Regions from separate parts of the Kitasatospora paranensis genome, predicted to be linked through region 2. Evidence: riboswitches for the same ligand, from Rfam matches in the RefSeq annotation. Region 2 holds a riboswitch; the other holds the start of a gene.

The links. A riboswitch is a leader RNA that binds a small molecule or an ion and turns the genes downstream of it on or off. The one in region 2 is predicted to bind ZMP and ZTP.
Region 1: linked by a shared signal. The riboswitch ahead of ABEB13_RS04820 (glycine hydroxymethyltransferase) and the one ahead of ABEB13_RS38010 (bifunctional 5,10-methylenetetrahydrofolate dehydrogenase/5,10-methenyltetrahydrofolate cyclohydrolase) in region 2 are both predicted to bind ZMP and ZTP.

Annotation. Positions count from the first base shown of each region.
Region 1 covers NZ_BAABKV010000001.1:928,926-932,120, reverse strand. Annotated here, with positions in the region: gene ABEB13_RS04825 (ATP-binding protein) at 1-1,304, opposite strand, end outside; ZMP/ZTP riboswitch at 1,516-1,607, shown strand; gene ABEB13_RS04820 (glycine hydroxymethyltransferase) at 1,642-3,111, shown strand; gene ABEB13_RS04815 (GNAT family N-acetyltransferase) at 3,163-3,195, opposite strand, start outside.
Region 2 covers NZ_BAABKV010000001.1:8,005,618-8,008,812, forward strand. Annotated here, with positions in the region: gene ABEB13_RS38000 (APC family permease) at 1-200, shown strand, start outside; gene ABEB13_RS38005 (alpha/beta fold hydrolase) at 366-1,151, shown strand; ZMP/ZTP riboswitch at 1,217-1,302, shown strand; gene ABEB13_RS38010 (bifunctional 5,10-methylenetetrahydrofolate dehydrogenase/5,10-methenyltetrahydrofolate cyclohydrolase) at 1,323-2,183, shown strand; gene ABEB13_RS38015 (hypothetical protein) at 2,345-3,037, shown strand; gene ABEB13_RS38020 (SCO4651 family lipoprotein) at 3,170-3,195, shown strand, end outside.

The sequences.
Region 1 (3,195 bases), 7.1 Mb from region 2:
GCGGGCTCGGCGAGGAGTTGCTGGAGGAGGTCGGCGGCGACGCCGTCGTCGCCGAGCGCGATGGCGTGCTCGGTGGCGGCGAGGGCGGTCGGCAGCCAGGCGGCGGTGCCGAGCCGACGGGTGTGGTGGGCGATCTGGACCAGGGCGGGCGGGTCCTGGCGGGCCAACGCCTCGGCGGCGCGGGCGTGCAGGCGGCGGCGGCGCGGGCCCGGGATCTTGTCGTAGACGGCCCGGCGGGCGAGCGCGTGGTGGAAGCCGTACCGGCCGGAATCCTTCTCGACCAGGACACCGGCTTCGAGTGCGGCGGTGACGGCGTCCTCGGCCTGATCATCGGTCAGAGCGGCGACCGCCGCGAGGAGTTCCTCGCTCGCGGTGACCGCCAGGACGGCCGCGGCCTGCACCGCGGCGGTGGCACCGGTGCCGAGCGGTTCGATCCGGCTGTTCACCGCTTCCTGCAGGGCGCGCGGCACCCGGGCGTTCTCTAGCGCCGCCGACGCACCACCGGCCCGGGTGAGGTGGTCGGCCAGGACGATGAGGTCCTCCTCGGCGGCGAGCGGGATGCCGCCGCTGCGTTCGAACAGCTCCCGGCAGAGCGAGGCGTTGGCCGCCGGGCCGATCACCGACACCGCCAGTTCGCGGACCTGCGCCTGCGAGAGCGGCCGCAGCGCTATGTCGGCGCCGCCGACGCCGACCGGGCGGCGGTAGGGCGATCCCAGTACGTTGCCGTCGCCGGGCAGGTCGCCGGGCCGGTAGGTGAGGACCAGTCGCAGCCGGCCCGGCGGGTTGCGGGCCAGCAGGAGCAGCAGGTCCTGGGTGGCGTCGTCCGCCCAGTGCACGTCCTCCATCATCAGCACGGCCGGGCCCAGGGCCCCCAGGACCTGGTGCACCGCGCGCATCAGCAGCTGGCCGCGGCTGCCGTCCCCGGGGTCCGGGGCTGTGGTGGGGAGCCGGTCGGCGAGTTCCGGCAGGTAGGCCGCCAGGACGGCCGTGGCCGGGCCGAACCGGGCCTCGGGCCCGAAGTACGACCAGCCGTCGCGCAGCGCGTCGACCGCCGGACCGAGGGGCAGCGGCTCGCGCAGCGGGTGGCACACGCCCCGCAGCACCGGCGTACCGTCCGCCCGGATACGGTCCTCGGCCTCCCGCAGCAGCCGGGACTTCCCGATTCCCGCCTCGCCCTCGACGAAGGCCACGGCGGGCCCGTCCCGGAGAGCCGTCAGGAGGGAACGGAGCTCCGTTCCACGGCCCACGAGCGCGAAGCCCGTACGGCGGTCGGAACCGGGCCGGGCGGCCCGCGCACCTGGCATGGAGCCTCCGAACGGACGGATCGCGCAGCAACGGAGGTGATTATTCCACTTCACCCCCCACCCGACCAGTACAGCGGACCCGGCGGACGACGTCCGCCTCGCCACCGAAGTGAGCGCACCCAGGTGCCTGGTGGTGCTCGCGCCGGCGGTGCGTACGGAGGCGGGCGACACGAGGGGGCCTGTGCGGCGCGGCGCTCGCGTTGCTAGGCTCGCGGCGAGCCGTGACTGGCGCGCAGGGATGGACTCGACCATCGGGGAGCGGCTCCGTGTCTCACGCTGTCGCCGTGCGCCTGGGCCTTCGAATCGTCATGAGGAGACCGCCTTGGCCACGCCCGGCATCCCTTCCGCCGTTCCGTCCTCCCCGCACACCGCCGTCGTACCGGCGGCCGCCACCGCATTCCGCAGCGCCATCGACGTCGTGCGCGACGTCGAACCGCGCGTCGCCGACGCCATCGGCGCCGAGGTCGAGGACCAGCGGGCCTCGCTCAAGCTGATCGCCAGCGAGAACTACGCCTCTCCCGCCGTGCTGCTGACCATGGGCAACTGGTTCAGCGACAAGTACGCGGAGGGCACCGTCGGCCGCCGCTTCTACGCCGGCTGCCGCAACGTGGACACCGTCGAGGCGCTCGCCGCCGAGCACGCCCGCGAGCTCTTCGGCGCCGAACACGCCTATGTCCAGCCGCACTCCGGGATCGACGCCAACCTCGTCGCCTACTGGGCGATCCTCTCGCAGCGGGTGGAGGGCCCGGCGCTGCGCCGGGCCGGCGTCCGGAACGTCAACGACCTCACCGACGGCGACTGGGCCGAACTGCGCAGGGAGCTGGGCGACCAGCGGCTGCTGGGGATGTCCCTGGACGCGGGCGGCCACCTCACGCACGGCTTCCGCCCCAACCTCTCCGGCAAGATGTTCGACCAGCGCAGCTACGGCACCGACCCGGGGACGGGCCTGCTCGACTACGACGCCCTGCGGGCCACCGCACGGGAGTTCCGCCCGCTCGTCCTGGTCGCCGGCTACTCCGCCTACCCGCGCCTGGTCAACTTCCGCCTGATGCGCGAAATCGCCGACGAGGTCGGGGCGACGCTCATGGTCGACATGGCGCACTTCGCGGGCCTGGTCGCCGGCAAGGTCCTCACCGGCGACTTCGACCCCGTTCCGCACGCGCAGATCGTCACCAGCACCACCCACAAGTCGCTGCGCGGACCGCGCGGCGGCCTCGTGCTGTGCGACGCCGAGCTGGCCGAACACGTCGACCGGGGCTGCCCGATGGTGCTCGGCGGCCCGCTGCCGCACGTCATGGCGGCCAAGGCGGTGGCCCTCGCGGAGGCCCGCCGCCCCGAGTTCCGGGACTACGCGCAGCGCGTCGTCGACAACGCCCGGGCGCTCGCCGAGGGCCTGCTGCGGCGCGGGGTGCGCCTGGTCACCGGCGGCACCGACAACCACCTCGTGCTGCTCGACGTCTCCGGCTCCGGGCTGACCGGCCGTCAGGCCGAGGCCGCGCTGCTGGACTCCGGCGTGGTGACCAACCGCAACGCCGTCCCGCAGGACCCGAATGGCGCCTGGTACACCTCCGGCGTGCGGATCGGCACCCCGGCGCTCACCACCCGCGGCCTCGGCCCGGCCGAGATGGACGAGATCGCCGACCTGATCACCACCGTCCTCGCCGCCACCGCACCCACCGACCCCGGCACCGGCCGGGAGTCCAGGGCCCGGTACGTGCTCGACCCCCAGGCCCGCGACGCGGTCGCGAAGCGGGCCGCCGACCTGCTCACGGACTTCCCGCTCTACCCGGGTCTCGACCTGGTCTGACGGCGGCCGGTCCGGTCCGTCGGCGGTCCGCTCCGCCGCCGGACCGGTCCGTCAGCCGTCGGCGCCCGGCCACGGGCCGGGCGC
Region 2 (3,195 bases):
GGGCCGCCTGGCAGCAGTACGTGGAGAGCGGCACCCAGGCGGTCACCTACGGGATCGTGGTGGTCGCCGTGTCCTTCCTGCTCTACGTCCCGCTCGCCCGCCGCGCCCGCGGCCGGCAGCCCGGGTACGGTGCGGTGCCTGCGCAGGCCCCGGGCGGGACGGCCGCCGACCTGTCCGAGTCCTCCTCGTACCCCTCGTAGGCACCGCCTCCGCACGCCAGGCACCGCCTCCGCACGCGCCCCGGAGCGGCCCGCAGCCGCTCCGGGGCGTTCGGCATGCCGGGTGCCGCCGGGAGGCACCGTCCGCTGTCCTCCGGAGCGGCAAATGCGGTGGCCGGTGCGGTGCCGGCCTGCAAGGATCCGGGCATGCTCATCCTTGCCGACGACCTCGGCCACCTCTCCTACAGCGTGATCGGTGAAGGTCCGCCCCTCGTGCTCGTGCATGCCGGTGTCGCCGACCACCGGATGTGGGACGCGGTCGTGCCCGTGCTCGCGGAGCAGTACACGGTCATCCGCTACGACCTGCGCGGCTTCGGCGAGTCCGCACCGCCGGCCGGCCCGTTCCGCGAGACCGACGACCTGTGCCGCCTCCTGGACCACCTGGGTCTCGATCGTGTCCGGCTGGTCGGCGCGTCCTGGGGCGGCCGCGTGGCGGTGAACTTCACGCTCGCCCACCCGGGCCGGGTGCGGTCACTGGCCCTGCTCGCCCCGCCGTGGCCCGGCTATGACTGGTCCTCGGACATGATCGCGTACGACGAGGCCGAGACGGCGGCCCTGGCCGCGGGCGACCTGGACACGGCGGTCGGCGTGAACCTGGACATGTGGCTGCGCGGACCTGCCCGCAGCTGGCAGGACGTCGCCCCGGGCCTGGCCGACCGACTCCGTGACCCGGTACGGACGTCGCTGGTGAACCAGGACGCCGTCGGTGAGCACTCCCAGGGCGGCCCGGCGGGCGACCTGGCCACGATCGGTGTTCCCACCCTGGTCGGAATCGGCCGCCTCGACATCGCCGACTTCCAGGACATCGCCCGCCGGTACACGTCCGCCATCCCCGGCGCCGACCTGGTCGAGTTCGCCACCGCGGCCCACCTCATCGCGCTGGACGCACCCACCGAACTCACCGCCGAACTCGTCCGGTTCCTCGCCTACTGACGCACCGACCGCCACCGGGCACCGGGTGCCGGTGCCCGCTGGGAGGCGCAGGTCGCGCTAGAGTGCGGACGGGCCGTGACTGGCGCTGAGGTGGACGACCACCGGGGAGCGGCCTGACACTCCGTCGATGCCGTGCGCCTGGGCGACTCCCACGACGCCCAGGAGTGGCACGTGACCAGGACACCGACGGCCCGATTGATGGACGGTGCCGGCCTCGCCCGCCGGGTGAACGCGGCGACCGCCTCGGCGGTGGAGGAGATCCGCCGGCGCACCGGAACGGCGCCCTGCCTGGCGACCGTGCTGGTCGGCGAGGACCCGGCGTCCGTGACCTATGTGCGGATGAAGCAGACCCGGTGCGCCAAGGCGGGCATCCGCTCGCGGCACATCGCCCTTCCAGCTTCGGTCGGCACAGGCGAACTGGTCGAGGCCGTCGCCGCGCTGTCGCACGACCCCGAGGTGCACGGGATCCTGCTGCAGCACCCGGTCGGGCCGCACATCGACGAACGCGCGGCCTTCGAGGCGATCGCTCCCGACAAGGACGTCGACGGCGTCACCACGCACTCGTTCGCGGCGATGGGATTCGGCCTGCCCGGCTTCGTCTCCTGCACCCCCGGCGGGATCCTGCGGCTGCTGGACGAGTACGGCGTCGACCTCGCCGGCAGGCACGCCGTCGTGGTGGGCCGCAGTGCCATCCTGGGCAGGCCCGCCGGAATGCTCCTGCTGGGGCGGGACGCCACAGTTACCTACGCCCACTCGCGGACCGCGGACCTCCCGGCGCTCGTCCGGGAGGCCGACGTCCTGGTCGCCGCCACCGGGCGGCCCGGGCTGATCCGCGGCGCGGACATCAAGCCGGGTGCCGTGGTGGTCGACGCGGGCTACGGCCCCGGCAACGTGGGCGATGTCGAATTCGGGGCGGCTGCCGAGCGGGCGAGCCTGATCACCCCGGTGCCCGGCGGCGTCGGGCCGATGACCATCGCCGTCCTGCTGGCCCAGACGGTCGAGGCCGCCCGCCGCCGGCTCGGACCCGCCTGACCGGCCGGGTCCCGCGGCGTGGAGGGGGCGATTCCGACGGGGCGTCACCTCTCCGCGTCGTGCGGGCCGCGGCATGATCGGACCGGTTGTCGTGCACGCGGCCGGGCTCGCTATCGTGGGCCGACCGCGAAGCTGCGGACCGTCAACGGGGGACGACACACGTGAGCACCGTACTGTTCAATCTGACCACCGCGGCACTGATGGTGCTGATGTTCAAGAGCGGGATCGCCCTGGTGGGCGAGGACACGCTGCGCAGGCGGCCCGTCCCGTGGGCGGCGGTGGGGCTCACCGCCCTCGCCGTGGGCGCCGTCGTGCTGCAGGTGACCTGGTCCGGGGCGATGGCCAGGTTCGACGCGGACCCGAGCAGGGCCGGCTGGTGGCGGGTGTTCACCTCGGTCTTCATGCAGAACGGCGGTGTCCTGGGCGCCGTGTGGAACATCGCGACCATCGCCGTGATCGCCGCCCTGGCCCAGTGGTTCTGGCGGGGGCCGCTGATGCTGCTCCTCTTCACGGCGGGCATCCTGCTCCCGCAGCAGATCGACGCACTGTTCGGCGAGACGGCCCGCAGCACCGATCCGCGCAACTTCGCGGGCAGCTCGGGCGCGACGTACTTCCTCGCGGCGACCCTGGCGGCGGCCCTCCTGTTCGGTACGGCCGACCGCACCCAGCGGCTCCTGGCGGTGAGCGTCCCCGTCGTCGGGCTGGTGCTGTGGGTCGGGCAGGGCAACGCCCATGGGCTGGTCACGGTCTACGGCTTCGTCCTCGGCGCCGCCGTCCTGCCCGCCGCCCGTCGCCTGGGGCTCACCGCCCCTGCACCGGCGGCCTGTCCGGAGGCGCCGGTCGGCCGGTCCTGACCGCCGTGCCGGGGGCGCTCGGCGTGGTACGACCCCGGCACGGAACCGGCTTCGCGAAGCCGGTCCGAGGTGTCTTGCCGCACCGCAGCCATGATCGCTACCGTGTGCGAAACGATTCCACTGGGGGCTCCTGTGCAGGGACACCGGCCGCTGTGGCG